4 regions of the Chenggangzhangella methanolivorans genome follow, and region 2 is predicted to be linked to each of the others. Evidence: predicted binding sites of a transcription regulator. Region 2 holds the regulator's gene; each other region holds the start of a gene.

Region 1 (7,813 bases), on a different contig from region 2:
GCGATCAGGCCTGCAGCGCCGAGCCAGTGCAGCGAGGCCTCGACGAAGGCTTCGCGGGTCGCGCCCGAAGGGTCCGCGTCCGGCATCGCCGCATCCGCCATCTCGTCTATCTCGATGTCGATCGGGAACGGAAACGCCGCGTAGAGCCTTGCGAACAGCGACGACGCGACGTCGGCGAACAGATCGACGTTGTCGCTCATCGGACAGCCGCCCGGTCACATGGACGCCCGACTCTCGCCGGCGACTGCTTCAGGCCGCCCATTTGAAGCGCACCTTCAGGTGGTTCATCTGCCTGTAGGTCAGAACGCCGCGGTTCTGCAGCTGCCCGACGACGATACCGGCGGCGACGTCGTGCCGTTCGGCGAAGTCCAACACCTCTTCGTCCGTCCCTTCAAAGCCGGCGATGAACGTCTCAAGTAGCGTCTGTGGGACGAGAAAGTTCGTCGCCCACTTGTTGGCCTCCTCCTCTTCGGCGTCGCTGGCCGACCGATAGTCGGCGCTGTCCAAAAATACCGTCTTGCGGGAGTGAAGCAGCAGATGGGCGGCCTCGTGGAAGAAGGTGAACCAGAAATGGTCGTTGGCCATATGGCGCATCGACTGCTGGATCAGGGCCTTCCGCGGCGTGAGCCAGCGGGAGATTCCGCTCAGCCGGATGCCTTCGATCGGCTTGACGATGCAGAAGGCGACGCCCGCCGCCGCACAAAGCCGCTCGAGCTCAGGCAGCGCCGCGTCGATCGGGTCACGACTGAGCGCCCGCGCCTCTTTCAGGTTCTTCGTGAAGACGGATTTGTCGAAGTCGGCGCAGGCGATTCCGCCGGCTTTTCGTTCGCCGAGCCTCAGCCAGACGAGCAATGCTTCCTCGGTGCTCTTGAAGCTCGGCGAATGCCGGTAGGAGACCGCAGCCAGATCGCGGAACTTCTCCTTGCAGGACTCGACGCTGCCGCAACCGAAAAACGCCAGCAGCTGCCTGACGGCGTCGCCGTCGACGCCAGTTCCCCCCATCAGGCCCCGCTTGCGAAGCTCCGCCAGCGGAAAGCGTGACGCCCAACCGGTCGCGCCCGCCATGGATTCGATCTCCTCCGTCTTGGCGAGCTCAAGACGATACCGGGCCTCAAGACCGAGCCAGATGTCGGCGCTCATCCCGAGAACGCGTTCCAGCTGCAGCGCCGTCTCGGGCTCGACCGGCGCCTTGCCGGCGATGATCTCGACCATCAGCTTGGCGGAACGCCCGCATCGCCGGGCGAGCTCCCTGGCGGAGATGTCGAGCTCGTCGAGGAAGTCCGCGAGCACCGCCCCGGGCGAGACCAGCCGATCTGGCTGATAGGAAAGGTCGGCCGTCACGGCGCTCGCCTCTGAGGGTTTGGCCGGGCGACGTCAGACAATGTCGATCACCGTAATCTCCTCGATCTGGCTGAGCTTGAGCGCCGATCCGTCCACGACGTCAGACGCCGCGGTGAAGATCAGCCGCCGCCCGCCGGGCAGGTCGACCCCATAGAGGTTCGCAGAGCCGGGCTCCACGCGAAAGCCGATCGGCGGCTCGGCCGGAAGCGCCGCGAGATTGCGCGCGACCGCAAGCACGGCCATCCGCCCCGCGATCTTGCCCGCGAGCGTCTCCCCGAAGCGCTCTACCAGTCGCTCGTGGACGTTGAACAGCCTCTGAACTGAACGATTCGGGAACCCGATCTTCATGTAGGATCCAAAATCGTTACGCAATAGGTAACATTTTTCCTTGCACTCGAAGCGTGCCGACCCCACGTCAACGTGACGGGCGCGAGCCGGCCTCCGAACGGGGGGATCGAACTCAGCGTCGCCGTTTCAGGAGTGGGACGCATGTCGAACGACATTGAGCGGGCCGGCGGGATCAAGCTGGTCATTTTCGACGAGAATCTGAACAGCCGGAAGGTTAAGGCCGAGCGCCGGACTGTGAAAGGCCGCGACGTCGCCCTCCTCGCCGGCGCGCTGCCGCCGGACGAGTTCGCGGTGCTCTACCGAGGCGACAGCGGCGGCCTCGCCGACCTCGCCGAGGACGCCGAGCGCAAGGTCGACGACGGTGACGAGTTCTGGGTGATCGAGTCGGCCGACCTCCATCGCTTCGAGTGCGACGGTATCGACTTCGTGTGGCCCAAGGCGACTGTCCCGGGGACCGTGCTCTATGGCGTAACCCGGATCGACCCGGCGAAGCGCTCGCTCGTCCTCGAGCGCCGCGACCAGCCCGACCTCCGGATCGAGACCACCGACACTGTCGATCTTGGCGCCGCAGGCTTCGAACGTTTCCGGAGCGAGCGCCGCCCCAAGACCCATCGCATCTATATCGGCGACGTCCCCTACGACGTGGCCGATGACGAGATGACGGGGGCCCAGATCGCCGCCCTCGGCGGCGTCCCCGCGGACTACCTGCTGTTCGAAGAACGTCCGGGCGACGACAAGCCGATCGACCTCGGCTCCACCGTCAAGATCCGCGACGGCCTGCGGTTCTATGGCCAGCCCCGGGCGACCTTCGGATGAGCAAGGTCTTCGGCGCGCATTTCAGCCGGCTCCAGACCGCCTTTCCGGGCGCCAGCTGGAGCGAAAGAGACGCCGGCTTCGTCGTGCACGTCCCAGGCGTGCCGACGGAGCCGCCGGGCGGTTGGAACATGGCCGCGACGGGCGTCTGGTTCGTCGCGGCGGCGAACTATCCGCAAGCCGCGCCAGACTGCTTCTTCGCCGACCGCGGACTGCGGCTCGCCGCCGGGACGCAGCCGACGAACACGTCGGTCGACAACCCCCAGCTCGGCTCGCCGCTGCTCTGGTTTTCCTGGCACGTCGCGCGGTGGCTCCCGAACCGGGACGACCTCCTGACCTACGTCAACGTCATCCGAGAGCGCTTGAGGCAGGCCCAATGATCCGGCGCATCGTGTTCCCCGACGGCTCGCTTGCGGCGCTCAAGGCGGCGCTGCTCGCCTACGCCCCGCTCGAGGCGGCGGCGATCATGACGGTCGCGCCTTCGGGGGCGGAGGGGCTGCTGGTCAACGACGTCGAAGTGGCGCCGCCCGAGGCCTACATCGTCCAGTCTCCGGTGCGGCTCGAGCTCGCCCCGGCTTTTCACGTGCCGTTGCTGAAGCGGGCGCGCGACGAAGGCCTCGGGCTCATCTTCGCGCACACGCATCCCGGCGCGCGGGTCGTTGAATTTTCGAAGGTCGATGACGCCGGCGAGGCTGTTGTCATGCCTGCGCTGTTCTCGCGCGCGCCTCACGGCCCGCACGGCTCGCTGATCCTGAGCGAGCACGGCCACGCCGCTCGGGCGCGCTTGCGCGACGGCGCCACCATCGTCATTCCCGAGATCGTCGAAGTAGGCCGCTCGGTCAGGCGCTCCGGGCCTGCGCTCGACAGGGCGACCATCGATGCGATCGACGACCGCAACGTCCGCGCCCTCGGCGAGGCCGGTCAACGGTCCCTGCGCGCGCTGACGCTCGCCGTCGTCGGCGCCGGCGGCACAGGCTCTCTGGTCATCGAGCAGGCCGCGCACCTTGGAATCGGACGTCTCATTCTGATCGACGACGAGAGGATCGAGGACACCAACCGCAATCGCGTGGTCGGCGCGTCGCCGGGATCCGTCGGCGATCTCAAGGTCGATGTTGCGGCTGAGATGGTCAGGCGCATCACGGGGGGGCGGACCATCGTGGAGCCTTTCCCGCTCAACGTACTCGACGCGGAAGGCGGGAAACTTCTGCTGCGCGCCGACTTCGTCATGTGCTGCACCGACAGTCACGGCAGTAGGGCCGTCGTGAACCAGATCGCGTACCAGCATCTGGTCCCGGCGATCGATCTCGGCGTGCAGGTCGACGCCGTCGACGGCCAGGTCCAGGCGATCGCAGGCCGCGTGCAAATGCTCGCGCCGGGACTGCCCTGCCTGCAGTGCGGCGGCGTTCTCGATCCCGCCGCCGTTCGAAGAGATTTCGAAAGCGCCCAGGAGCGAGCGGCTGATCCTTACAATGTGCCGGATACGCCTCAGCCGGCCGTGATCGCGCTGAATGGCGTTGTCGCATCATCCGCGATGACAATGCTCATGGCGGCCGTGGCCGGCCTGCCCATGCGATCCCGAGGACTGAATTACAACGGACGCGAGGGTGTCATCCGCAGCTTTGGCGGCGAGCCGGACGAGAGCTGCGTTGTGTGTTCGCGCGGGCTTGGCGCGTTCGCCGCAGGCGATCGGCAACCGATGGTCTGGCGGCGGCGCTGAAAGGAGCGACCCATGTTCTCCACGATCAAGCGCCTTTGGTCATGGCTTTGGCGGCCCGCCCCGGCGCCGCCGCCAGCCGCGCCCCGCTACATACGTCCGTTCCGCAATGTCGAGACCGTCGACACCCAAGCCGCCGCGACGATCGCCGTCGAAAAACGGGACGCGATCGCGCTCGTCGAGGGCGCCAAGGGTCTGAAATCGGTCGCGTTCCGCTGTCCATGCGGTTGTGGCGAAATCCGACGGGTCAACACATCCCCTTCAATCGCGCCGTGCTGGGGGGTCAAAGTCTCGGGCGGGCGCGTCAGCCTTCACCCATCGGTGGATCTCACCTCAGGCTGCCGCGCTCATTTCGTGCTCAAAGACAACATGGCGATCATGTTGCCTTGATCGGCGCGACGCGCTGCGGAGACGCTCCCGGCGAACCAGGCTGGGGACCGCTCACTCGACCAGCGCTTCCAGAAACGCGCGGAGCACGCCACTTTCGGCCCATGATCGATACGCTTTGCCAGAATATCTATGACGAAACGCGCTCATTCTACGCCTCGGTGAAGGATGAGCTCGCCGACGCCGCGCTTGGCTTCCGGATATTGTACGGGCCGCCCATGATCGGCGCGCCGCTTCTGTTCCTGGGCTATCAGCCCGGCGGCAAAAAGATCGAAGATGTTCAACACCACGAGAGTTGGCCGCAGGAAAGCGACTACGCCGTCAAGCCCTGGCCCTTGACGAGGCAGATCCGCTCTGTGTTCGGCCCAGAGAGAACGGCGCGCAGCACAGGCCTCAACGCCATCTTTTTCCGCGCCCCAAGCGTCAAGGCATGGATGAAGCTGCCGACGCCACTACGCCTCAAGCTCGAGACGTTCTCCGCCGAGCGATAGGAGGCCATCGTCCATGCTCTCAGGCCAAAGCGCATCGTGATCATTGGATCGGGCAACTTCGATCTTCTCACCAAAGGCGACGTGGCGCTCCGCGGCCGCAAGGGCGTCGCTCTGGCGAAGACGGGCGAGCTTTGGGGCGTCCCGGCGACCGGCACAGTCCATCTCAGTGGCTACCGGCTTTCAGCCAGCGACCGCGACCTGCTCCGCCAGCACTTCAGTCCCGCGCCATAGCGGACGACTGATCGGGGCCGGCCGGCCGGTGCGGGAAATGACGCCATGCGACCAAGCCGAGCACAAACCGCATGGCGTCGCGAGCCCCATCATCGCCGCAAACCCGACCCACTGCGACGTCGCGCTTCAGTCAACGGGCGGCGCCTCCACAAAAGGTCCGACGCCGATCCAGCAAAGCGACAACGCCCATTAAATCCTTGATAATTCTTATATATTTATAGTTTGTTCTTTATATGTTCCGGTGTAAGGTTTGTTGATGATTCGGGCAGACATTGATGTTCGTTGACGCCTTTGAGCCCGTCCGCGCTAGCTGCGCGGTCGCAGGACCCGAAATGACGCAATCTTCGTTCACGCTTCGCCAGCAACAGGAATGGCCGTTCGTCGCGCCGATCGACGCAGCCTTGGAGCTCGGCGCCTATGAGGCGCTCTGGGCGGGCGATCGCGCGAGCTTCAAGTCACTGGCGGAACGGTTCTCCAGTGGAGACGGCGTAAGGCCATCGGACCTCGTCCCCGAAAGTGAAGCGCGGGCTTATGCGGCTCGGGTCGTCGATAGGCTCCGAGCGCTGATCGGAAGCCGCTTCGACGTGCGCGTCTTTGGCGAGGCCGACTATCCCAACAAGCTCCGCGACGCCACCTATCCAATCGAGTTGCTCTATTTTCAAGGCAACTGGGATCTGGTGCATTCGCGCTCCGTCGCCGTGGTCGGCACGCGTAAACCGAGCGAAGACGGGATCGCGCGCGCCCGGCAGCTCGCCAAAAAGCTTGTCGCGGACGACTTCACCGTCGTCTCCGGGCTGGCGGAAGGCATCGACACCGCGGCGCATCAGGCCACGATCGCGGCAGGCGGATCGACCATCGCCGTCATCGGGACGCCTCTTGGGCATGTTTATCCAAAGGCGAACCGGGATCTGCAAAGCCAGATCGCAAAGAACCACCTTGTGATCAGCCAGGTGCCGCTCGAGCGCTACGAGGCCCAGAATCCGAAGGTGAACCGCTTCTTTTTTCCGGAGCGGAACAAGACGATGTCCGCGATCAGCGAGGCGACGATAATCGTCGAGGCCGGCGAGACCTCAGGCACTCTGATCCAGGCCCGCGAGGCGTTGAAGCAAGGCCGGAAACTGTTCATCCTCAACAGCTGCTTCGAGCGGGCGGATCTGACTTGGCCCGCGAAGTTCGAGCGTGAGGGAGCCGTGCGCGTCCGGAGCTACGATGACATCCGACACGAGCTGGTCGGGTAGAGCCCGCCGCATTGGAGATCTCGAGCGGCCGGATCATTATCTGCTTCGACCGGACGACGTCTGCTATTTCTTCGGCGATTATACGTCGAACGAGTCGTTCAGTTATAGCGAAACCAATCAGCTCATTCGAAATCTGAAGAAGCCGCCCTCGGTACGCGGGACGGCTCAATGGCCGCACAAGATGCGTGCGATAGAGCGCGCTGCGCGCGCAATCCGATTAAGCCTTCAGGACGACGCGCTCGACAGCATCACGATCGTGCCGATCCCGCCTTCCCGGCCGAAGTCATCTCCGGATCATGACGATCGCATGCTTCAGGTCGTGAAACGTATCGACCCCCGCTGCGACGTTCGTGAAATGCTGCTTTCGACCGCCGATCGAGAAGCGCGTCACGTTTCGGGAGCGCGCCGGGATACCGAAGAGCTTAAGGCAAGCCTCGAGATTGATAAGGGCCTCTGCGCAAAGGACGTGGGTCGCGTATTGCTCGTCGACGACGTGCTTACGACCGGCTGCAGCTTCACAGTCTGCAAGGACATGATCCATGCCTATTTCGGCGAGGTGTCCGTCGTCGGCATGTTCGTCGCGCGGCGCGTCCTGCCGAAGGTCGACTTCGAAAGCCTCTTCGGAGACGTCCAGCTTCCATGAAGCAGACGAAACCCGCGCCACGGGCTTCGCTCAGGGGCCTTCGACATCACCGTCTCGCTTGGCGCCTCGCGCCACGACAGTGAGCGCATCGTCCGGAAGCGGGCGCTGTAACGCGCGCGCCTCATCCCAAGGCGCCTCCATCCAGATGTCGATCTCCTCGGCTGTTGTGAGGATGACCGGCATGGCTTTCGGATGGATCGGAGCGACGACCGCGTTCGGCTCAGTCGTCAGGAAGCCATAGACGTCGACCTCCGGCTCCCAGCCCCTGGTCGCCTTACGGACCGACGACCAAGACGTCCACAGGCCAGCGAAGACGCAGAGCGGTCGATCTTCAGCCAACGCAAACCACGTCGGCGAGAATTTGCCGTCCACGCCGCGCTCGTATTCCGAGAACGATGTCATCGGGACCACGCAGCGGTTCTCGACCGACAGCCAGCGCGTCCAGTGCTTGCTCACGACATTGCGGATGTTGGTCGTTCCCGCGTCGGGCTCCATCTTCAGCAGCTGGTCGAAGTCGACGTCCTTACCCTTGGCGCGCAGCTTGTCGGCGCGCTTGGAGGCGGCGTCGAACAACGCCTTTCGAGATGACGGCATGCCCCACCGAGCG
Region 2 (7,813 bases):
GCTGGCAGGAAGCCCATCTCGCGATAGGCCTCGACGCCCAGCGCGCCGTGGCGCTTCGACAGCTTCGCGCCGTCCGGCCCGTGGATCAGCGGGATGTGGGCCATTTTCGGCACGTCCCAGCCGAGCGCCTGGTAGATCTGCGTCTGGCGGGCGGCGTTGGTCAGATGGTCGACGCCGCGGATGACGTGGGTGACGCCCATGTCGTGGTCGTCCACGACCACGGCGAGCATGTAGGTGGGCGTTCCGTCCGAGCGCAGCAGGACGAGGTCGTCGAGGTCCTTGTTGGGGATCACGACGCGGCCCTGCACGAGGTCGTCCACCACTGTCTCCCCCTCGGTCGGGGCCTTCAGGCGAATGGCGGGCGCGCGGCCTTCCGGCGCGTCAGAAGCCGGGCGATCGCGCCAGCGGCCGTCATAGCGGGGCGCGCGGCCCTCGGCTTGAGCGGTCGAGCGCATCTCCTCGAGCTCTTCTGCCGAGGCGTAGCAGCGATAGGCGCGGCCGTCGGCGAGCATCTGCTCCACGGCTTCCCGGTGGCGCTCGGCGCGGGCGAACTGGAACACCGGCTCGCCGTCCCAGTCGAGGCCGATCCATTTCAGTCCGTCGAGGATCGCGTCGATCGCGCCTTGCGTGGAGCGCGCGCGGTCGGTGTCCTCGATCCGGAGCAGCATCTTGCCGCCGAGGCTTCTGGCGAAGAGCCAGTTGAACAAGGCGGTGCGCGCCCCCCCAATGTGGAGGAAGCCGGTGGGCGACGGCGCGAAGCGGGTGACGACGGGTTCGGTCACGGGCGGACGGTCTGGCTCTCGGAAAGGTTGCGTGCGAGGCTCATGGAGCCGCGCGTTGCGGCCCTCCTAACACAGGCGGCGGACCGGGGAAAAGACGGCCATGGCCATCGCGCCGAGCGGGCGTGAGTCGGACGGAGTTCGGGGCAGGGCGCGCGCGATCGCGCTGCCCGGGACCCGCACGCGCGCCGGCGCGCTGCCGGGCCTTTGGCGCGCCGCGCAGGGCTGGCTGCTCGACCGCCTCGCCGAGGAGGCGGAAGCCGGCCGTCCCGCGCTCTGGCTGCCGGTCGCTTTCGGCGTCGGCTGCGCGGTCTATTTCGCCGCCGCGCATGAGCCGGAGCTCTGGGCCGCGGCGCTCGCTTTCGGGATCTCCGCCGGCCTTGTGGTCGCGGCGCGAAAGCGCTTCCTTATCCTTGGCCTGGCTGTCGGGCTTGCGGCCGTAGCGGCGGGGTTTTTGGCCGGAAAGCTCGCGACGATCCGCGCCGACGCGCCGGTTCTGGCGCGCCCGATGTCCGCGGAAGTCGTCGGCCGCGTCGCGCTGATCGAGCCGCGCGAGAACGCCAGGCGGCGGGTGACGCTCGAGGTCGAACGCTTCGGCCCGCTCGAGGACGAGGACCTGCCGCGCCGCGTGCGCTTCACGCTTGGGCCCGAGCCCGCCTTCACGGCCGGAGACCGCGTCTCGCTCGAAGCTTTCTGGCGGCCGCCCGAGGGGCCGGTGCGGCCCGGCGGCTACGACTTCGCGCGCGTCGCCTTCTTCAACGGGATCGGCGCGAGCGCCTTCGCGCCGAAGAACGTGAAGGCCTGGGGCCCTGCCGAAACGCAAGGCTGGGACGCGGCCCTTCAACGATTGCGCGAACGGCTGACGAAGCGCATCACCGCCGCAGTGGGCGGTCCTGAAGGAACGGTGGCGGCCGCGCTCGTCACCGGCGTTCAGGGGCCGATCCCGCAGCCGACCGAGGACGCGCTGCGCGCCGCGGGCCTCAGCCACATCCTGTCGATCTCCGGTCTTCACATGGCGCTGATCGCCGGGACGCTGTTCGCTCTCGTGCGCGCGGCGCTGGCGCTCATTCCGGGCCTTGCGCTGCGATGGCCGGTGAAGGGCGTCGCAGCGGCGCTCGCGCTCGCCGGGGCGACCTTTTACCTGGCGCTCTCGGGCGCGGAGGTCGCGACGCAGCGCTCCTACGTCATGATCGCGGTGGCGTTCGTCGCGGTGCTGGTCGGCCGCCCGGCGCTGTCGCTGCGAAACTTCGCGCTCGCGGGCCTCGCCGTGATGGCGCTGACGCCCGACGCGCTGCTCGGGCCGAGCTTCCAGATGTCGTTCGCGGCGGTCGCGGGCCTCCTCGCCTGGTTCGAGGCGCGCAAGGGCAAGGCGAAGCCGCCGCCGCCCGAAACCCTTGCGGGCAAGGCGCTGCGCTGGTTCGCCGCCGCCGCGGCCGTCGCCGTGATGACGACGATCGTCGCGGGTCTCGCGACCGCGCCCTTCGCCGCCTATCACTTCCACCGCACCACCCCCTATTCGCTGGTCGGCAACGCGCTCGCCACCCCGCTGCTCGGGATCATCGTGATGCCGAGCGTCGTCGGCGGCCTCGCCTTCGCGCCGCTCGGGCTCGACGGACCTTGGTGGCAGGCCATGGGCTTTGGCCTGCGCGGCGTATTGGCGATCGCCGAGACCGTCGCCTCGTGGCCTGGCTCCGAACGCTTCGTGTTCGCCTTCGGGGAAACGGCGCTCATCCTGTTCGCGGTCGGGATCGCCTGGCTCTGCCTGTGGCGAACGGCGCTGCGCTATCTCGGCGCGCCCGCGATCGGCCTCGCGCTCGCGCTGGCGGCGTTTCCGGCGCGGCCCGACGTCGTGATCGACGCCTCCGGACGGCAGATCGCCGCGCGCGGGCCCGACGGGCGCCTGGCGATCCTCGGAGGCCGGGCGTCGAGCTTCTCGGCGAGGGTCTGGCGCGGGGCTGACGGCGAGGCGCCGGGGGGCCCGAGTCCCGACGGCGGGCGCTGCGACTCGCAAGGCTGCGTCGCGCCGCTTTCCGGCGGTGGAGAGGTCGCGCTCGTGACCGACGCGCGGGCCTTCGCCGAGGAGTGCCGGATTGCGACGCTCGTCGTCACGCCGCTCGTCGCGCCGAAGGCCTGCAGCGAAACCGCGGCGGTCGTCGACCGGCGGACGCTCGCCGCGACCGGCGCGCTGGAGCTGACGCGGCAAGGCGTGGCGTTCTCGGCCAAGGCGGCGCGCGATCCGGCCGGACGGCGTCCGTGGACGGGCCCTATGCTTCGCGATCCGCCGCCGGCGGAGGCGCTGCGGCTGAGCTTCGCCACGCAGCCGAAGGCGGCCGGACCGCCGCAGGATCACAAGATCGTCGATCCCACGGAACCGGACGATATGACAGGCGACGGCGAAGAGCCCTAGCGTCTGCGGCCGCTCGATGCCGCCGACATATCCGTCCCCCTTCCCTTGCGGGAGAGGGTTAGGGGGAGCCTCCGAACTTTACAAAAAGGCGCCGCCCGCGCCCCTCAAGCGGCCAGCGCTTCGCGTCGCCTACCTTCTCCCACAGCGGGATAAGGAGAGACGCCGTCGCGTCGAAAGGCGAAGCCTTCAATACCGGCGGATCAGCCCCACGAGCCGGCCCTGGATCGCGACGCGGTCGGGGCCGAAGATGCGGGTCTCGTAGGCCGGGTTGGCGGCCTCGAGAGCGATCGAGGCGCCGCGCTTCCTTAGACGCTTCAGCGTCGCCTCTTCGTCGTCGACCAGCGCGACGACGATGTCGCCGGTGTCGGCGGTGGTCTGCTTCTTGATCAGCACCAGGTCGCCGTCGAGGATCCCGGCCTCGATCATCGAGTCGCCGCGCACTTCGAGCGCGAAATGCTCGCCGCCGCCCAACATGTCGGGCGACACCGAGATCGTGTGGCTGCGCGACTGGATCGCCTCGATCGGCACGCCGGCGGCGATGCGCCCCATGACGGGGACGGAGACCGAGCGGGGATCCTCATCCTCGTTCGCTGGCTGCGGACGGCGGCCGAGGCTGCCCTCGATGACGTTCGGAGAGAACCGGCCGGTCGGCCGCGTGACGGCGGGAGCGGCGGCTTCCGGCAGCTTCACCACCTCGAGAGCCCTGGCCCGGTTCGGCAGGCGGCGGATGAAGCCGCGCTCCTCCAGCGCCATGATGAGACGGTGGATGCCGGACTTCGACTGAAGCCCCAGCGCATCCTTCATCTCCTCGAACGAGGGGGGAACGCCGGTCTCCTTCAGCCGCTCGTGAATGAAGCGCAGGAGATCATATTGCTTGCGGGTCAGCATCGACGGCTCCGCGCGAGGCCAAAACAAATCATGAACACGACCGTAACTGTTCTAGACATGTTCCGCAAGCGTTAACATCCCGTTTCCGTCCGCGTGTCGGACAGACGAACGAGCGACGCGCCGCCGATGCGCCTCGCCGCGCAGCACGACCAGAGAGGGCGTAGGACCGATCTCCGACAAGCCGGGCGCCCGCGGCGATAGGTAGTCTTGCGGATGCCCGCCACGGTTGCCGGCGTCTAAACTTGTCGGAGTGCGGTCGCGCGTCGCGATCTCTAAGCAACCGACATCAGGAGACGACGATGCGTCGACTGGCCTTCGCGGTAGCGTGCGGTGTTGCGGCGTCTTGGTCCATGGCGGGCGAGGCGGCCGCGCGTGACTATTCTGGAAAATACAAGAGCAAGATCACGCTGCCGAACGGCGACGTCGTTAAGGCGAACGTCACGATCGTCAAGGTCGATGGTAGTATCTATCGATCTGAGTCAAAGTACGGGGATTTCATAGAGCTTTCGATGTGCTTTGCCGAGGAAGATCGCTTGAGTTGCGGATTTGCTCCCAAGTCCGGCGGCGGCTATGTCGGGTTCAGCATCTATGAGCCGGATGGATCGGGCAAACTGATCGGCAAATTCGCAGAGACGTCCACTCAGAAGCTCGGCAAGGAAGTCTTGACGCCCGTCGGGAAGTAGACGCTTCGGTCGGCCGCTTGCGGCGAGCCTTAGTAAGGATGCGGCAGCGCGAGGATCCGGCATGCGTCGCCGGCCTTCGCGGCCGGGGCGTGCGCGGGGCGGACCAGCAGGCATTCGGCGTCCGAGAGTCGGCGCAGCATCGACGAATCCTGCCGCGGAAACGCGGTCGCGACGGGAACGCCGTCAAGCCCGATTTCGAGCGCGGCGCGCATATAGTCCTCGCGCTGGTCGTTCTCGGGCATGTCGCGGCCGAGCCTGGCGGGCAGCAAAGCCGGATCGAGGTCCGCGCGCCCCGACAGCCGCCTGAGCGCGGGCGCGAGGAACAGCAGCGAACAGACGATCGACGAGACCGGGTTGCCCGGCAGGCCGAGCGCGAGCGTCGCGCCGCGGCGGCCCGCCATCATGGGCTTGCCTGGCCGCATCGCGATCTTCCAGAAGTCGAGCGTCACGCCCTCGGCCTCGAGCGCGGGCTGGACGAGGTCGTGGTCGCCGACCGAGGCGCCGCCGAGCGTGACGAGAATGTCGGCCTCTTCGGCGAAGGCGCGGGCGATCGCGGCGCGGATCGCCTGCGGCCGGTCGGGCGCGATGCCGAGGTCGAGCGGAACGCCGCCCTCGGCGGTCACGATCGCTGAGATCGCGAAGGCGTTCGAGGCGACGATCTGGTCCGGGCCGACAGGGTCGCCCGGCGCGACGAGCTCGTCGCCGGTGGCGAGGATCGCGACGCGCGGGCGTCGCGCGGCCTCCACCGCGGGATGGCCGAGCGCCGCCGCGAGCGCGAGGTCGCGCGCGCCGAGGCGCCGGCCGGCCTCGAGCAGCGCCTCGCCCTTCGAGAAGTCGAGCCCCGCCCGCCGGATGTGGCGCCCGGCTTGGGCCGCCTCTCGCGCGGTGATCACGTCGCCGTCGCGGTCGGCGTCCTCCTGGATGAGGATCGCGTCGGCGCCCTGCGGCACGGGCGCGCCGGTGAAGATGCGCGCCGCCTCGCCGGGACCGATCAAGCCGCCGAAGCTCTTTCCGGCCGCCGACTCGCCGACGACGCGCAGCCGCGCGCCCCCGGCTGCGTCCGCGGCGCGGACCGCGTAGCCGTCCATCGCCGAACAGTCGCAGGGCGGCTGGTCGCGGAGCGCATGGAGCGGAGCGGCGAGCGTGCGCCCAAGCGCCTCGGCGAGCACGACGCGCTCGGCCGGCAGCGGCGCGAGGCCCGCGAGGATGCGCGCGCGCGCCTCGGGGACGGGAAGCAGGCCGCTCACGCCGGCTCCCCGGCGTGGAAGTCGCCGGAGCGGCCGCCGGACTTCGACAGCAGCCGCACGCCCTCGATCCGCATGCCGCGATCGACCGCCTTGGTCATGTCGTAGACGGTGAGGCACGCGACGGTCACCGCCGTCAGCGCCTCCATCTCGACGCCGGTCGGGCCGGAGACGCGGGCGGTCGCGGAGACGCGCACGCCCGGCAGACTGTCGTCGGGCGTCAGCTCCACCGAGACCTTGGAGAGCGCCAGCGGATGGCAGAGCGGAATGAGCTCGTGGGTCCGCTTGGCCGCCATGATGCCGGCGATGCGGGCGACGCCGAGCACGTCGCCCTTCTTGGCCTCGCCCTCGACGACGAGACGCAGGGTCTCGGGCGCCATGACGACGCGGCCCTCCGCCGTCGCCTCGCGGGTCGTGGCGGGCTTGCCGCCGACGTCCACCATGTTGGCCTCGCCGGAGGCGGACAGATGGGTGAGACGCGGGGAAACGTCGGTCATCGTCAGGCTCCCGAGAACAGGGGGGCGAGGGCGTCGAACGAGACCGCCGCGCAGACGCCGAGGCCCGTCAGGATCAGCCCGACGAGATAGATCTTGGTCGCCTTGTCGTAGATCTTCTTTCGGAGCCCCTCGATCGGCAGCAGGAGCGCCAGCGCGCGGATCTGCAGCGCGACGCCGACGAAGATCATGAGGGCGGGCGGCGTGTCGTAGCTGTGCCAGACGCCCGGGCTCGACGCCCATTGCGACAGGAAGCCGAGAGAAAAGGAAACCGTGACGCCGAACGCCGTGATCGTGCCGTTGCGGAACGTGGCGTCGAGCGGCGGCGGGGGCGGGTCTTCCGGCGTCATGGTCGTGGTCGCTGGCTGGCGTGGCGCGGGCGGCGGCGCTTGGCGCGGCGGTTTTCGTTCGGAGCGGCGAGTGATGGCGGGTCGCGCGCCTCAACGCAACGGGCGCTGCTCGAGCAGGCGCGTGAGCAGGGCGATCTGCTCCTCCTGCTTGGCGACCAGCGCGACGAGATGGTCGTTCCTCAGCGCGTCGAGCTTGTCGTGCAGCGCCATGATCTCGATCTCGGCCTTCAGGTTCACCTCGTAATCGAGTTCGGCCTGCCGCCGGTCCTTCGCCGACTGGCGGTTCTGGCTCATCATGATGATGGGCGCCTGGATCGCGGCCAGCATCGACAGCATCAGGTTGAGGAAAATGAAGGGGTAGGCGTCGAACGGACGCGTCAGCAGCCAGACGTTGGCGACCGCCCAGATCGCCAGAATGACGCCGAAGATGACGATGAAGGTCCAGGATCCGCCGAACTGCGCCACGCCGTCGGCGAGCCGGTCTCCGAAGCTGTCGGCGTCGTCGTCGGGCGAGGGAGGCCGCGCGATGAGCTTGCGGCCGCGGGCGAGCTTGAGGACGCGCTTCTCGGCGTCGTCGAGGGCGTTGAGCGCGCGGCCGAAGACGCGGTGCGAGGCCTGGTCCAGCTCTGGCGAGGTCTCGTTCGTCATGGCAAGACCTCCTTGTCCGGCGGAAGCCTTCAGGCCGCGAGCAGCGACCGGGTCGCGGCGGCGACGTCGGGCTGGCGCATGAGGCTCTCGCCGACGAGCAGCGTGCGGCAGCCGACGGCGGCCAGGCGCGCGGCGTCCGCGGAGGTGAAGATCCCGCTCTCGCCGACGAGGATCCGGTCGGCCGGAACGCGGGCCGAGAGCTCCTCGGTCGTTTCGAGGCGCACGTCGAAGGTGCGCAGGTTGCGGTTGTTGACGCCCACGAGGGCCGTGCCGAGCGGCAGCGCCCGGTCGAGCTCTTGGCCGTCATGGACCTCGACCAG
Region 3 (7,813 bases), on a different contig from region 2:
GTGCTCGCCAAAGACGGCGAGGATCGGAAGCTCGAACCGATTCTGGCGGAGCTTGGCGACAAGGCTCGCCTCGGCTCGATCCGCGAGGCGGCCGAGTTCGGCGAGGTCGTCCTGTTCTCGGTTTACTGGCCGCGAGTTTCGGCGATCGTCGACGCTGTCGGCGACGCGCTCGACGGCAAGGTTGTCATCGAAACGATGAACCCGCTCGGCGTCACGCCCGAGTTCAAGCACTTCCACGACGTCGATTTCATGCGCGACAGCTCGACGGCCGAGGATCTGCAGAAGCGTCTGCCGAAGGCGCGCGTCGTGAAGGCCTTCAGCACGCTGGCGGCTCCCGTGCTCGAGGCGGCCGCCTGGGAGACCGCACCGTCGCGGCCGGGCGTGCCTTACGCGACCGATGACGCGGGCGCCGGGCAGATCACGCGCAAGCTCGTCGAGGACGCCGGCTTCAGGCCGCTCGCCGCCGGCCCGCTGAAGGGCGCCCGGCAGATCGAGCAGCTTGGCGTCTTCCTCCACCACGTCGCCGACCACGAATATGGCGGCGATCCCGACCTCATTCGTCTCGCCCTGACGGTGATCGAGGCCAGTCCTGGCCCGGTCATGCGCGAACGCGTCGCCTGAAGAAGGAATAGCAGAATGTCCAAGTTACTGAACGGGAAGACTGCTCTTGTCACCGGCGGTTCGCGTGGCATCGGCCGCGCGATCGCCGAGCGTCTCGCCAGCGACGGCGCGACCGTCGCGTTGACCTACAACGCCAGCAAGGACGGCGCGTATGAAGCAGTCGCCGCCATCGAGGCAGCAGGCGGAGCCGCTTTCGCTCTCAAGGCGGACCTCTCCGATGCGAGCTCAATCCCGGCGCTGTTCGACCGGCTCGACCGCGAGCTCATCGAGCGTAACGGAAACGCCGCGCTCGACATCCTGGTCAACAACGCAGGCAACTCCGGGTGGGGCGGCCTCAGCGACGCCACGCCCGAGGCCTGGGACGCGATGATCGCTGTCCACGCCCGCGCGCCCTTCTTCATGGCGCAGTCGGCGCTGAGCCGCCTCCGCGACCCCGGACGGATCATCAACATCTCATCGGCGCTCGCCACACGGCCGCAGCCGATGGTCCCGATCTACTCGATGGCGAAAGCCGCCATCAACACACTGAGCCACGCGCTGGCGATGGAGCTCGGGCCGCGCGGCATCACCGTGAACGTCGTGGCTCCGGGTTGGACGCGAACCGACATGAACGCGTCTGTCCGCGAGAACGCTGATATCGTGAAGGCCATCGAGGGCGACACGGCGCTCCGTCGCTTCGGCGAGACGTCCGACATCGCCTCCGTCGTGGCCTTCCTCGTCTCCGACAACGGCCGCTGGGTCACCGGTCAGGTGGTCGAGGCCAGCGGCGGCTACAGGCTTTAAGACTGCTCAGGCAGCCAATGGCCAGCTTCTCGGAGGCTGCGCCGCCGGATGCTTGGCGGCATTGTTTACACGCGGACGGCCGCGATGGCTTCGATCTCGATCATCGCGGCCGGATCGTAGAGCGCCCGGACCTCGGCGATCGTGTCTGCCGGATAGGGCTCGGAAAAGAACTTTCGCCTGAGTTCGACGACCTCGGCGAACTGTCCCATGTCGGTGACGAAGATCGTCACCTTGATCACGTCCTTGAGGCTCGATCCGCCGGCCTCGAGCGCGCGTCGAAGGTTCGCGAAGGCCTGCTCGCCCTGCGCACGGAAGCCGCCCTCGACGATCTTTCCGTTGTCTCCGGCGCCGGCCTGGCCCGAGATAAAAAGCAGGTCGCCGAAGCGGATGCCCTGCGACAGCAGGTAGGGCGCGTAGTTATCGGTTTCGGTGATGACGCGTTCCAGCATGATCGTCTCCATGGGTTGAGGATTGAGCCGCCTTAGGCTGCGAGTTCCCGATCCTTGACGTCAGCAACGGGTCCAAGGATCGCAGGGTCGAAAGCGCCGAAGGCGCGCCCTTCGCGCGCCCGGTTCGGAAGGTCGGGGTTGGCGAGCGCGCCCTTGCCGAGCGAGACAAGGTCCGCGGCCTCGCCGATGACCTTCGCCGCCTGTGCGAGATCGCTCAGGCCGCCGTTCGCGATGATCGCGGCGTTCGGCGCGTAGCGTCTTGCGAGGGCAGCAAGGCTCGTGTCGCCGCCCTCGAACGCGGGGCGCCAGGCTTCGTGCTCGGTGACGTGGATGTAGTCGGCGCCCGCATCGCCAAGCGCGCCGAAGATCGCCTCGGCGTCAGCCTCGCCGCCCGCCCATTTGTGCGCGAAGTCGTTGACCTTACCCTGCGAGATCCGGACCCCGACCGGGACCGCGCCGCCGACGCGCTCCCGGACGACCCTGAAGACCGCAAGCGTCAGCTCCATCCGCCGCCGCGTGTCGCCGCCCCAGCGGTCAGTCCGCCGGTTGGTGTGATCGGTGAGGAACTGGTCGAGCAGATAGCCGTTCGCGCCGTGGATCTCGATCCCGTCGAAGCCCGCCGTTGTAACGGCCCGGGCCGCCGAGGCGGCGAAGCCTTCGACCGCGTCGGCGATCTGCTCTTCCGTGATCTCGGACGGCGCAGGGTAGCGACCCTGGCCGCGATAGAACGCCATCTGCTCGCCCATAGGCTGGATCGCAGACGGTCCGATGGTGGTCGGGCGGAAGCGGTTGCCCTGGCTCAGAGCGCCGGCATGCATGAGCTGCGCGACGAGCCGCGCCCCGTGGCGTCGGACAGCCTCGACCACGGGCGCCCAGGAGAGCGCCTGATCCTCGTCGGCGAGGCCCGGCTGATGCAGGTAGCCCTGCGCATGAGCCTGATCCGTGTAGAGCCCCTCCGTGATGACGAGGCCGAACCCGCCCTGCGCGAAGCGCTCGTAATAGCGGGCTATCCGCTCGGTCGCGAACCCGTCCGCCGTGGCGCTGACGCGCGTCATGGGGGCGACCGCGAACCGGTTGCGGAGGGTCATCTCCTTTATATCGAATTTCGTGAAGAGAGTGTCGTTGGACATTGTCCGCTCGTCCTGTCGTTCGGTTCGGCGCGCCTTTCAGAGAAGCTCGATACGCTTAAGTTCGTGCGGCAGAGATAGCCAAGGGTTGCGGCGCCCGGAAGCGCGGGTCGACGAGAATCAGTTTATCGTTCAGTGATAAGATATGGATCTTGGCGACGTCGCGTTGTTCTGCTCGATCGCATCGACCGGCAGCCTGTCGGGCGCTGGCCGTCAGGCAGGGCTGTCGCCAATGGCGGTCAGCCGGCGGCTTGCCGCGCTCGAAAAGGAACTCGGCGTCCGGCTGTTCCACCGCACCACCCGCTCGGTCGCGCTGACCGGCGACGGCGAGACGTTCCTGCCGCTTGCGCAGTCGATGCTGGAGGCGCGCGAGGCCGCGGCCTCGGCCTTCGCTGAACGGCGGGAGGCGGGCTTGAGCGGCGTCCTCAAGATCACGGCCCCGAACCTCATCGGCCGATCGATCGTGGTTCCGCTCGCCGTGTGGCTGATGGCGGAGAATCCGCTCCTCAAGGTCGACCTGACCCTGAGCGACGGCATCGTGGACATCGTCGCTGCCGGCATCGACGTCGCGATACGCGTTGCGACCCTGCAGGAATCCGGGCTGATCGCCATCAAGGTCGCGGACAATCCGCGGATACTGTGCGCTGCGCCCGGGCATGTCCGGGCCCACGGCGCGCCGCGTACGCTCGCCGAGCTCGACGACCATGTGTGCCTCACCCTTCACGCGATAGACGCATGGGTGTTCAGCCGAGCCGGAGAGCGGGTCGCGAAACGGGTCGCAGGGCGGTTGTCGGCGAGCAGCGTCGACGCGGTCCGGGCCGCCTGCCGCGCGGGAGCGGGCTTTGCGCTGCTGACCTTCTGGGACGTGGCCGAAGACTTGGCTAACGGAAGTCTCGTGGCTGTGCCGCTCGACGACGCGGAGACCGAACCGCTCGCGATATGGGCCGTACTTCCAACGCGCCGCCACGTGCCCGCTCGCGTCCGGCGCCTCATCGAGGAGATGAAGGTCCGGCTATCGAAGTCGCCGGGATGACCTCAACGAATATGGCGTACAGAATGTCGGCTTACAGGACGATCTTCGAAGTTTGTTGTTGGCGCATCTGAGCCCTACGGCCTCAAGCTGCGCCGACGATCTGCTCCTCGGGCGCGGGCTCCCAGCCGAACGTACTGCGACCACCATACTCATGCGACCGGCCGCGTTCCTCCCGAAGCACGTCGTCGATAGCGGGCCCGCTGACGACGGACTCGAGGCGTCGTGCTTCCCGATCGAGCCGCGTGAGCGCCTCCAGCCGCTCGTCATTGCCGAGCTTCGCTTTCGAGACTGTAGACTTCAAAACTCCGATGGTCTCGTCGTAGACGCGCGTAGGCACCGGGAACGGATGGCGGTCCTTGCCGCCGTGAGCGAAGGAGAACCGAGCGGGGTCGCTGAACCGACATGGCGCGCCATGGACGACCTCTGCCACCAAAGCGAGCGCCCGCACCGTTCGCGCCCCGACACCGGGCGTGGCGAGCACATCCGCAAAGTCCTCGGGGCCTCGTTCCGCCGCGGCGGCGATCGCCCCCTGGAGACGCCGTGCAATCACGTCGCTCGCACGGACCTCGTGATGCGCCGGCATAGACAGGTGCGGCAGCGTCATCTGGTCGGTGGGTATGGCCTCTTTTTCCGCGCGAGGTTCGAGCGCCAAGGCCTCGGTCGCGATTTTGTCGGGCGATGTGGTGCGAAGGAGATCGAGCTGCGCGTCCCGCGAAGCCGTGGCGCGGCGGTCCGCAAGGTTCAGGATCGAGCCGCCGGTCTCGCCGTCGATCGCCGCGTGCGAATCGTCGAGAAAGCTCGTAAGGCCCTCAGACAGCCAATGATACCGGCGCGCCTGCCGGAGATCGCCGTTCATGCCCCGCTGGATCACCGTCCAGCGACCATCGTCTGTCACAACGAAGCTGTGCAGGTAGAGATCGAAGCCGTCTTGAACGGCAGCGCTGTCGACCTTGACGATCAGCCGGCTGTTGGCTGCGAGCGCCGGAGCATCGATCCCGACCCGCGCCCCGACCGCGAGCAGCTCGCTTGGCGTCAGGCGCGACTGCTTTCCGCGGCCGCCGCAGACATGAATCCCGAGCTCGCCCGCAAGCGGCGTCAGACTCCGCTTCAGTGCGCCCACGACGCTGGTCGTCACCCCGGACGAATGCCAGTCCATTCCCATCACGGAGCCAAAGCTCTGGAACCAGAAGGCTGAGCGAGACGTTGCAGAAACTCGTCGCGACCGTAGTGGTGCACGATGGCTTCCGTGATGACCGCGCCGAGCTTGGTCATACGCTGGCCAAGCCAAGCCGGGACGTGCCCGCCATGCAAGGGAAGATCGGCGCTGCCGGCCCGTCGCGCCATCAGAACGGATCTCCACGGTCTCAAACAGCACTCTAGATCGCGACCGTCCTGGCCGCATCACGTCCGGCCGGGCGTCCACTGTGAGCGACGCCGCCTATCGCTTGTCCTTCGCCCTGCGCGTCGGCGCGTGGAAGTCGTCCGGCTTGGTCCGAACCCACGCGATGAAGGTCGCGACTTCAGGTTCAGCCCTCAACGCCTCGATGTCTGACAGACGCCGAGCAAGCTCCTTCTCTGAGAACAGCGCATGGATGACGTTGTGGCAGATCTGGTGAAGCAGGACGGTCGGCCCGAACGTGCCGCCGCGGGATTTTGGGACGAGGTGATGCTCCGACTGCCTGGCGGAGGAAGGAATCCGTCGCCCGCACAGCGCGCATCGCGGCAGCTCCTCGACGACGCGGTGCGCCTCCGCCTCGAGCGCCGCCTGGATCCGCTTCGCTCGGCTCATCGATCTGCGTAACTGGGTTGGCGGACAATTCGTCCCACGGCTCGTTCCCCTGAGTCTGATGGCGTGCCGGTCGCGGAACGCGGCAAGCCAAAGATAGCGTCTTGACTCTGACGTAGCCGAATTAGAACAGATAGCGAACATAATAGCGCGTCCGGTTCCGGAGGGAGACGAAAAGCGTGCGGCCGCAGCCCGCCATTGACTTGTTGCGCGCCCAGATTGAGCGGATCGAAGGCCGCTCGAAGCGCGCACGATCGGCGCTCCCGTTCGGGATCGCCGAGGTCGACTCGCGCCTTCCCGGAGGTGGTCTCGCTTTCGGAGCGCTGCATGAGGTCGCTGGCGGAGGCGACGGCGCGATCGATGGCGCGGCGGCCGCCCTGTTCAGCGCGGGCGTCGCCGCTCGCACCAAGGGAAAGGTCCTGTGGTGCGTCACGCGTCCCGACCTGTTCGCGCCGGCGATCGCTCAAGCCGGGCTCATCGCCGACCGGGTGATTTATGTCGAGGCCGGCGACGACAAGACCGTGCTTGCCTGCATGGAGGAAGGCCTGCGCCATGGCGGCCTCGGCGCGGTGATCGGCGAACTCGCTCGCCTTGCGATGACGGCCTCCCGCCGACTCCAGCTTGCAGCCGAAGGGACAGGCTCGATCGGCATCGCGCTTCGTCGATGGCGACGACAGGCGGAGGCGATGGATTTCGGGCAGCCGACGGCGGCGACGACCCGATGGCGGATCTCGGTGATTCCGTCAGCTCCGCTACCAGTGCCGGGCGTCGGAAGACACCGATGGCTCGTCGAACTGATCCGGGCGCGGGCGGGCGAAAGCGCTGATTTCGAACTGGAGGCGTGCGATGGCACGGGTCGTCTCGCTCTTCCTTCCGACCTGGTCCACCGACAGGTTCCGGCGCAGGGCTGGCGACGCAGCGCCGCCGGCTGAGACGCCGTTCGTCCTCGTTGGGCGCGAAGGCAACAGGCGAGCCGTCGTGGCCTTGGACGCGGCCGCGTATGCCGCAGGCCTTCGGATCGGGATGGCGGCGACCAAGGCCCAGGTCCTAGTGAAGGACCTCATCCTTTACGACGCCAACCCGGCAGAAGACGCCGAGGCGCTTGAACGGCTGGCGGTCTGGGCGCTGCGGTTTTCTCCGATCGTCGCGCCCGATCCGCCAAACGGGCTCGTCATTGAGGCGACCGGCGCTGATCATCTTCACGGCGGCGAGGCCACGATGCTGTACTGCCTGGTCGGCAGGCTCGCGATGTCGGGCGTCGCAGCTCGCGCTGCCGTCGCCGACACCTGGGGCGCGGCCCACGCGCTTGCCCGGTACGTCGCCCGAGCCTCCACCGTCGCCTCCCCGGGGCATGGCCCGACTGTCCTCGCCGACCTCCCGCTCGAATCCCTGCGGATTCAGGGTCCGACCGCGGCCGCGCTGCGGACGCTTGGATTCGACCGGGTCGGCGACCTTCTGGCGCAGCCCCGGGCGCCGCTGACTTTGCGCTTCGGCCCAGAGCTCGGCCGCCGGATCGATCAAGCCCTCGGGGACCTGGCCGAACCGATCGAACCGGTCCGACCGCCGGATCTGATTGAGGTGAGCCGCGCATTCGCCGAACCGATCGGTGCTGCTGAGACGATCGCGCGCTACATCGAGAAGCTTGTGGTCCAGCTCTGCGAGCGACTGGAGGAGCGCGGCCTCGGCGCGCGCCGGCTCGATCTCATCTGCCGCCGCGTCGACAACGACATGCAGGCGGTCCAGGTTGGCATGGCGATGCCCGTCCGTGACGTGAAGCGGCTGACGCGGCTGCTCTGCGACAAGATCGAGACCATCGCGCCAGGATTTGGCATCGAGATGATGACGCTCGCCGCGACCGTCGCCGAGCCCTTCGGACACAAGCAGGCCGTCAGCTCGCTGATCGAGGAGACCGTCGCGGACGTCTCCGACTTGGTCGACACGCTGATGAACCGGGTCGGCGAGCGGGCGATCTACCGGTTCGCACCCGTGGCGAGCGACGTGCCCGAACGCTCGG
Region 4 (7,813 bases), 1.3 Mb from region 2:
CATAGAGAATGACGTTCTTCGCCTTCTCCGGAAGGTCCGCCCAGGGCTTCGTCAGCGAGAAGCCGTAGTGCTTGGCGAGCGCTTCGAGGGTCTGGAGATAATAGGGCGAGGTCGAGCGCGCCCAGGGCGCGATGGCGCCCTTGCGCAGCGTCAGCCCGCCGTCGGGAACCACGAGATTGGCGTCGACGCTCATCTCGGTGCCGAGGCCGTCGCAGGCCGGGCAGGCGCCGAAGGGATTGTTGAACGAGAACAGGCGCGGCTCGATCTCGGGAATCGTGAAGCCGGACACCGGGCAGGCGAATTTCTGGCTGAACGTCATCCGCCGCGGCTGGCCGTGCTCGTCCACGCCATCGGCGAACTCCGCGATCGCGATGCCGTCGGCGAGACCGAGCGCCTGCTCGAGGCTGTCGGCGAGGCGGCTGTTGATGTCGCCGCGGATGACCACGCGGTCCACCACCACGTCGATGTCGTGCTTCAGCTTCTTGTCGAGCGCGGGCGCGTCGGCGATCTCGTAGAAGGTCCCGTCGACCTTCAGGCGCTGAAAGCCTTTCTTCTGGAACTCGGCGATCTCCTTGCGGTACTCGCCCTTGCGGCCGCGCACCACGGGCGCGAGCAGATAGAGCCGCGAGCCCTCGGGCAGCGCCTTGAGGCGATCGACCATCTGGCTGACGGTCTGGCTTTCGATCGGCAGGCCGGTTGCCGGCGAATACGGGATGCCGACGCGCGCCCAGAGCAGGCGCATGTAGTCGTGGATCTCGGTGACGGTGCCGACCGTCGAGCGCGGGTTCTTGGACGTCGTCTTCTGCTCGATCGAGATGGCGGGCGACAGGCCGTCGATCTGGTCGACGTCCGGCTTCTGCATCATCTCGAGGAACTGGCGGGCGTAGGCCGAGAGGCTCTCGACATAGCGGCGCTGGCCTTCGGCGTAGATCGTGTCGAAGGCGAGCGAGGATTTTCCCGAGCCCGACAGGCCGGTGAACACGACGAGCCGGTCACGCGGGATGTCGAGGTCGACGTTCTTGAGATTGTGCTCGCGCGCGCCGCGGATCGAGATCATGCGCTGGTCGCGCGGGGCCGCAGGCGCGCGCCCGGCGGCCTTGTCGAAGGCGGCTTCGAGCGCGGCGGCCGACGACTTGCCGGCGCTTGCGCGCTTGGGCGGCGTCTTCGTCTCGCTTGGCGCAGCCTTGCTCTTGTTGGGAGGCGAGGGCGCGTCGGTCTTCGGCGCCGTTTTCTTTGCGCTCGAAGGCGAAGGCGCGCCGCTCTTCGGCGCGCGTGGCCCTGGGGTCCGCGATGCGGTCTTGCTCATGGTTCAGTCTTTCCCACCGGCGGTCGGGTGGCCGTTCGGCGTCAGGTCGTGCGGCGCCGCGCTCCGGTCAAGGCGCGCCCGTCGAAACGCCGAGGTCAAGCCGCGTATCGCCGCACGCGTGTCGAGTCGGAACGTAACAGGAACGATCGGCTGGGTCGAGCTGTTCAGAAGAACTGATGGCATCTGGCATACAAATGCGGCTGCCTTAATACAAAGTCGAATGCGACCAAGCTACGCCTTCCGCCGCACTGTGCGGTCGAGTCATTTCCGCCTATCGTGCGGCTTCAAGTTCAAGGCGCTTAAGCCGCATTCGTCGGCGAGGGACGCCGGCGCGGGTTGAGAGGCCCGCGTTCAGCCGGCGGCGACCGGCGGGACAACCATCAGGGAGATCGTCCATGTCCATGAGCGACGTTCAGGCGCAGGCCGCCGAAAGCCGCTTCTTCCAGGCCGGGGTCGCCGAGAGCGATCCGGAGCTCTACGACGCCATCAAGTCCGAGCTCGGCCGCCAGCGCGACGAGATCGAGCTGATCGCTTCGGAGAACATCGTCTCGCGCGCCGTGCTCGAGGCGCAGGGCTCGGTGCTGACCAACAAGTACGCGGAAGGCTATCCGGGCCGCCGCTACTATGGCGGCTGCCAGTTCGTCGACGTCGCCGAACAGCTCGCGATCGACCGCGCCAAGAAGCTCTTCAACTGCGAGTTCGCCAACGTGCAGCCCCATTCAGGCGCGCAGGCCAACACCGCGGTGTTCCTCGCGCTCATGCAGCCGGGCGACACCTTCCTCGGCCTCGACCTTGCGGCCGGCGGCCACCTCACCCACGGCGCCAAGGCGGCGCTCTCGGGCAAGTGGTTCAACGCGGTCAACTACAACGTCCGCAAGGAAGACCAGCGGATCGACATGGAGGAGGTCGAGCGCCTCGCCAAGGAGCACAAGCCGAAGGTGATCATCACCGGCGGCTCGGCCTATCCGCGCCAGATCGACTTCGCGGCGTTCCGCAAGATCGCCGACGAGGTGGGCGCGTTCTTCATGGTCGACATGGCGCATTTCGCGGGCCTCGTCGCCGGCGGCGCGCATCCGAACCCGCTCGACCACGCGCATGTCGCCACCACGACGACGCACAAGACGCTGCGCGGCCCGCGCGGCGGCATGATCCTCACCAATGACGAGGCGCTCGCCAAGAAGTTCAACTCGGCGGTGTTCCCCGGCATCCAGGGCGGCCCGCTGATGCACGTCATCGCGGCGAAGGCGGTCGCCTTCGGCGAGGCGCTGCGCCCGGACTACAAGGTCTACATCAAGAACGTGATCGCCAACGCCAAGGCGCTCGCCGAGAACCTCAAGGGCCACGGCTTCGACATCGTCTCGGGCGGCACCGACACGCATTTGATGCTTGTCGACCTGCGCCCGAAGAAGCTGACCGGCAAGGTCTCGGAGATCGCGCTCGGCCGCGCCCACATCACCTGCAACAAGAACGGCATCCCGTTCGACCCCGAGAAGCCGATGGTGACCTCGGGCATCCGCCTCGGGACGCCGGCCGGCACCACCCGCGGCTTCGGCGTGAGCGAGTTCCAGCAGGTCGGCGACATGATCGCCCAGGTGCTGGACGTGCTCTCGCAGAAGGGCGCGGACGAGGATTCGGAAGTCGAGGCGAAGGTCCGCAAGGAAGTCTCCGAGCTCGTCTCGCGCTTCCCGCTCTACGCGGACTGATCTCTCCCAAGGCTTCGGCCTATCGACGGCGGCGGCCCGTCTTCTCCGGAAGGCGGGCCGCTTCCTGTTCGGGCGGCGAGCGTCGGGCTCGTCATGCCCGGCGAAGCCGGGTATCCACGACTTGGGTCGTCGCAGGTCGTCCCGAAAAAGTCGTGGATGCCCGAGACAAGCTCGGGCAGGACGGCGGCGAACGTCGCCTTGGAGCTCCCCTCGCATGAAGTGTCCGCACTGCGGCGCGCCTGACAGCCAGGTCAAGGACTCCCGGCCCGCCGAGGATGGGGCCGTGATCCGCCGCCGCCGCGTCTGCGGGGCCTGCGGCCAGCGCTTCACGACCTTCGAGCGCATCCAGCTGCGCGAGCTGAACGTGGTGAAACGCTCCGGCCGCCGCGTTCCGTTCGACCGCGACAAGCTGCACCGTTCGATCGCGGTCGCGCTGCGCAAGCGCCCCGTGGAGCCCGAGCGGATCGAGACGCTGGTCTCGGACATCGTCCGGCAGCTCGAGAGCACAGGCGAGCCCGACGTGCCGGCCGAGACCCTCGGGCTGCTGGTGATGGAGGGGCTGAAAAGCCTCGACGACGTCGCCTATGTGCGCTTCGCTTCGGTCTACCGCAATTTCCGGGAAGCCAAGGACTTTGAGCAGCTTCTCGGCGAAATCTCATCCAGTGGATCAGGCGGCCGTTGACGTTCTGCGAAAGCTTCTCGTTAGAAGGGTGGCTTGGGACAGCGGCCACGATTGCTGGGCTGTTTCGTACCAGCTGTTTCTCCTGTATCTGGCAAACCGTCAGCTTTGGCCTCGGGCCAGCAAAACAGTGATCTCTGACAGGCGATCAACCCGTCAGTGAGAGTAAGTGTCTAGTTCGATCAATGGTTTAACGGCTCAAGACGCGAGCTTCATGAAGCTGGCGCTCGGCCTCGCGCGCCGCGGCCTTGGCCGCACCGCCCCCAACCCCGCCGTGGGCGCGGTGCTCGTCGCGCCAGACGGAACGATCATCGGCCGCGGCTGGACCCAGCCCGGCGGCCGTCCGCACGCCGAGACGGTCGCGTTGGCGCAGGCGGGCGACGCGGCCCGGGGCTCAACGCTCTACGTCACGCTCGAGCCCTGCAGCCATTTCGGCAAGACGCCCCCCTGCGCCGACGCGGTGATCGCCGCCGGCGTCACGCGGGTGATCGCGGCGACCGGCGATCCGGATGAGCGCGTGGCCGGAAGGGGCTTCGCGCGGCTGCGCGACGCCGGGATCTCCGTCGAGACCGGCGTGATGGAGGCGGAGGCGCGGCGGCTGAACGCCGGCCATGTCGCGCGCGTCACGCTCGGACGCCCGCTCGTGACGCTCAAACTCGCGCAGTCCGAGGACGGCAAGGTGGCGCTGCCCGGCGGAAAACCGGTCGCGATCACCGGCGAAGCCTCCCGCGCCCGCGTCCACCTGATGCGGGCGGAGAGCGACGCCATCCTCGTCGGGATCGGCACGGTTCTGGCGGACGATCCGGAGCTGACCTGCCGGCTGCCGGGCATGGAAGATCGTTCGCCGATCCGGATCGTGCTGGACGCAGGGCTGCGGACGCCGCTCGGCGCGAAACTCGTCCGGGGCGCGCGTGAGGTCTCGACATGGGTCTTCGCCGCCGTGGACGCGCCTGCGGACCAAGAGCGCGCGCTCCGCGACGCCGGCGTCGAGGTGTTGCGCGTCGAGCGCGGGGAGGGCGGCCTGCGGCTCGATCAGGCGCTTCAGCTTCTCGGGGCGCGCGGGATCACGCGGCTGATGGTCGAGGGCGGGCCGATGGCGGCCAAGGCGCTGCTTGCAGCCGGCCTCGTCGACGAGGCCGTGATGCTGATCGCGCCCAGGATGCTGGGGGCGGACGCCGTGGATGGCCTCCCGCTGGCGGCGCTCGTTCGCGCGGGTCTGCCCGAAGTCTCGCAGGAGCGGGTTGGCGACGACGTCTGGAGAACGTATCTGCGGGGCTGACAGGAACTGCGTGCTTCGAGACGCGCCTTCGGCGCTCCTCAGCATGAGGACCGTTGCGGGCGTGAGGAGCTATCCGGCGAAAGACATATCGCCTTCTCCGCCACCCTTCACGCACCTCATGCTGAGGAGCCGGCCGGCGGCTGGCGTCTCGAAGCACGCACTTCGCTTCCGCAAGGCTCAGCCATGTTCACCGGCATCGTCAGCGACATCGGAAAAATTCTCGAGCGGCGGGAGGAGGGCGAACTCGTCCGCTTCCGCGTCGCGAGCCGCTACGACCCGGCCGGGATCGCGCTCGGGGCCTCGATCGCTCATGACGGCGTCTGCCTCACGGTGACGGCCGTGGAGTCGCATGGGGACGGCGCGGCCTTCTCGGTCGACGCCGGCCCGGAGACGCTCAAGCTCACCACCGCCGGAACATGGCGCGAGGGAACGCGGCTCAACCTCGAGCGCGCCCTAAAGATGGGCGACGAGCTCGGCGGTCATCTCGTGCTCGGCCATGTGGACGGGCTGGGCGAGATCGTCGCGCGAGACGAGGGGCCGGATACGGTGCGCTTCGAGCTCGACGCGCCGCCGGCGCTCGCCAAGTTTATCGCCGCCAAGGGTTCCGTCGCGCTCGACGGAACCTCGCTCACCGTCAACACGGTCGAGGGCCTGCGCTTCTCCGTCCACCTCATTCCGCACACGCTGAAGGAGACCGCCTGGGGCGACCGGAGGGTCGGCGACCGCGTCAATCTCGAAGTCGACATGATGGCCCGCTACGCCGCGCGCCTTGCCGAGGCGGGCGCGCTCGGCTAGCAAGCGCCTCGTCCAATTTCGAAGGTCTCTAAATCCTATGGCCGAACCGCAACGGCGCAAAGGCGCCGTCGAGCCCATGCGCGCCCACATCCTCGTCGTCGAGGCGCGCTTCTATGACGAGATCGCCGACGAGCTGCTCAAGGGCGCCGTCGGCCATCTCGAAGCCGCCGGGACGACGTTCGACGTCGTGACCGTGCCGGGCGCTCTCGAGCTGCCGACCGGGATCGCGATCCTGCTCGAGACTGCGGCCGCGCGGGGAACGCCGTATGACGCGGCCGTCGCGCTCGGCTGCGTCATCCGCGGCGAGACCACACATTACGAGATCGTCTCCGAGCAGAGCGCCCGCGGCCTGATGGATCTGTCCGTCGCGCTGCGGCTGCCGCTCGGCAACGGCGTTCTCACCGTCGAGAACGAGGCCCAGGCGCTCGCCCGGGCCCGCGTCGCCGAGATGGACAAGGGCGGCGGGGCCGCCGAGGCCGCGCTGTCGCTGCTGCGGCTCAAGCGCCGCGTGGAGGCCTGAGATGGCGAAGGGCGAAACCCGTTCGGCGGCCCGGCTCGCGGCCGTCCAGGCGCTCTACCAGATGGACGTCGCAGGAGCCGGCCTTCCCGACACGCTCGCGCAGTTCGAGTCGCACTGGCTCGGAAAGGTGGTGGACGGCGACGAGTACAAGCCGGCCGACGCCGCGTTCTTCCGCGATCTCGTCGGCGGCGTGTTGAAGGAACAGCGCGCGCTCGATCCGCTGGTCGACCGCACGCTCGAGGGCGGCTGGCCGCTGAAGCGCGTCGAAGCGGTGATGCGAGCGATCTTCCGCGCCGGCGCCTATGAGCTCGGCAAGCGCCGCGACGTGCCCGCCAAGGTCGTGATCGTCGAATATGTCGACATCGCCCACGCCTTCTTCGAGCGGGAAGAGGCCGGCATGGTCAACGCCGTGCTCGATGCGATCGCACGCGACGTGCGGAAGGACGATTTCGCCAAAGGCGTGTAGTTTCGCTCTTTTTGCGTGCATTCGCTTGGATAACGCTTCCTTAGCGTGTCGCTGGCATCCTTGGCGCCACGCCCGATAGAGTCGGGCGGGCACGAAGGCTCCATCGCGGGCCGCTAGGATTCCCCATGTTCAAACTCAGCTCCTCCGACGCCCGAGCGAAACTCGCGGCGATCGAGCGCTCGCAAGCCGTGATCGAATTCTCGCCGGACGGCGTCATCCTCGGGGCGAATCCGAACTTTCTGGCCGTCGTCGGCTATCAACTCGACGAGGTGGTGGGTCGCCGCCACGCGCTCTTCGTCGATCCCGCCGAGCAGGCGAGCCCGGCCTATCGCGAGTTCTGGGAGAACCTGCGCGCCGGGTCGCTCCACGCCGGCGAGTTCCGGCGCGTGGCCAAGGGCGGGCGCGAGATCTGGCTGCAGGCGTCCTACAACCCGATCGTCGACCGCAGGGGCGTGGTGACGAAGGTCATGAAGGTCGCGGCCGACGTCACGGCGCAGAAGCGCCACACCGTCGATTGCGAGAACCAGATCGCGGCCTTCCACCGGTCGCAGGCCGTGGTCGAGTTCGACGTCGACGGCGTCATCCGCTCGGCGAACGAAAACTTCCTGCGCGCCATGGGCTACCGGCTCGAGGAGATCGTCGGACGGCACCACAGCATGTTCGTCGACGAGGCTTATCGCGCGAGCGGCGACTACGCCCAGTTCTGGGACAAGCTCCGTCGCGGCGAGTATGAGGCCGGCGAGTTCCGCCGCTTCGCGCGCGGCGGGCGCGAGATCTTCATCCAGGCGTCCTACAATCCCGTGCTCGGCGCCGACGGCAAGCCGCTCAAGATCGTCAAGCTCGTGAGCGACGACGTCACGGCCCAGGCGAAGGCCCGCGACCGGCGGGAGCAGGGCCAGGTCACGATCAGCGGCCAGCTCGACTCGATCCTGAGCGCCGTGACCCAGACGACCGAGCAGGCCGGCAGCGCAGCCCAGGAGGTCGGCGGCGTGACCGACAGCGTGCAGTCTGTCGCGGCGGCTTCCGAAGAGCTCGCGGTGTCGGTGTCGGAGATCAGCTCCAAGG

The links. Region 2 encodes LexA, which represses DNA repair genes until DNA is damaged. Its sites were predicted from a motif close to TGTTCNNNNTGTGTTCNG; they were not measured.
Positions count from the first base shown of each region.
Region 1: a site for LexA is predicted at 5,549-5,566, ahead of ACFOWB_RS07855 (DNA-processing protein DprA). Genes of this name have one in related genera too.
Region 3: a site for LexA is predicted at 5,925-5,942, ahead of ACFOWB_RS07885 (ImuA family protein). Genes of this name have one in related genera too.
Region 4: a site for LexA is predicted at 1,434-1,451, ahead of uvrA (excinuclease ABC subunit UvrA). Genes of this name have one in related genera too.

Region 1 covers NZ_JBHRXS010000004.1:509,068-516,880, forward strand. The annotation lists gene ACFOWB_RS07810 (hypothetical protein) at 1-200, opposite strand, end outside; gene ACFOWB_RS07815 (HigA family addiction module antitoxin) at 250-1,341, opposite strand; gene ACFOWB_RS07820 (hypothetical protein) at 1,375-1,689, opposite strand; gene ACFOWB_RS07825 (multiubiquitin domain-containing protein) at 1,831-2,505, shown strand; gene ACFOWB_RS07830 (E2/UBC family protein) at 2,502-2,882, shown strand; gene ACFOWB_RS07835 (HesA/MoeB/ThiF family protein) at 2,969-4,219, shown strand; gene ACFOWB_RS07840 (DUF6527 family protein) at 4,232-4,606, shown strand; gene ACFOWB_RS07845 (hypothetical protein) at 4,708-5,094, shown strand; gene ACFOWB_RS07850 (hypothetical protein) at 5,131-5,325, shown strand; gene ACFOWB_RS07855 (DNA-processing protein DprA) at 5,658-6,563, shown strand; gene ACFOWB_RS07860 (hypothetical protein) at 6,535-7,206, shown strand; gene ACFOWB_RS07865 (SOS response-associated peptidase) at 7,237-7,813, opposite strand, start outside.
Region 2 covers NZ_JBHRXS010000006.1:225,833-233,645, forward strand. The annotation lists gene gltX (glutamate--tRNA ligase) at 1-782, opposite strand, end outside; gene ACFOWB_RS12255 (ComEC/Rec2 family competence protein) at 883-3,186, shown strand; gene lexA (transcriptional repressor LexA) at 3,373-4,074, opposite strand; gene ACFOWB_RS12265 (hypothetical protein) at 4,374-4,757, shown strand; gene ACFOWB_RS12270 (molybdopterin molybdotransferase MoeA) at 4,787-6,004, opposite strand; gene moaC (cyclic pyranopterin monophosphate synthase MoaC) at 6,001-6,498, opposite strand; gene ACFOWB_RS12280 (hypothetical protein) at 6,501-6,845, opposite strand; gene ACFOWB_RS12285 (DUF1003 domain-containing protein) at 6,936-7,493, opposite strand; gene trpC (indole-3-glycerol phosphate synthase TrpC) at 7,523-7,813, opposite strand, start outside.
Region 3 covers NZ_JBHRXS010000004.1:521,151-528,963, reverse strand. The annotation lists gene ACFOWB_RS07920 (NADPH-dependent F420 reductase) at 1-621, shown strand, start outside; gene ACFOWB_RS07915 (SDR family NAD(P)-dependent oxidoreductase) at 637-1,404, shown strand; gene ACFOWB_RS07910 (RidA family protein) at 1,470-1,853, opposite strand; gene ACFOWB_RS07905 (NADH:flavin oxidoreductase) at 1,886-2,983, opposite strand; gene ACFOWB_RS07900 (LysR family transcriptional regulator) at 3,126-4,013, shown strand; partial or broken gene ACFOWB_RS07895 (DUF763 domain-containing protein) at 4,096-5,357, opposite strand; gene ACFOWB_RS07890 (HNH endonuclease) at 5,452-5,802, opposite strand; gene ACFOWB_RS07885 (ImuA family protein) at 5,979-6,731, shown strand; gene ACFOWB_RS07880 (Y-family DNA polymerase) at 6,646-7,813, shown strand, end outside.
Region 4 covers NZ_JBHRXS010000006.1:1,475,980-1,483,792, reverse strand. The annotation lists gene uvrA (excinuclease ABC subunit UvrA) at 1-1,306, opposite strand, end outside; gene glyA (serine hydroxymethyltransferase) at 1,702-3,009, shown strand; gene nrdR (transcriptional regulator NrdR) at 3,224-3,691, shown strand; gene ribD (bifunctional diaminohydroxyphosphoribosylaminopyrimidine deaminase/5-amino-6-(5-phosphoribosylamino)uracil reductase RibD) at 3,858-4,967, shown strand; gene ACFOWB_RS18510 (riboflavin synthase) at 5,151-5,762, shown strand; gene ribH (6,7-dimethyl-8-ribityllumazine synthase) at 5,800-6,282, shown strand; gene nusB (transcription antitermination factor NusB) at 6,284-6,748, shown strand; gene ACFOWB_RS18495 (methyl-accepting chemotaxis protein) at 6,874-7,813, shown strand, end outside.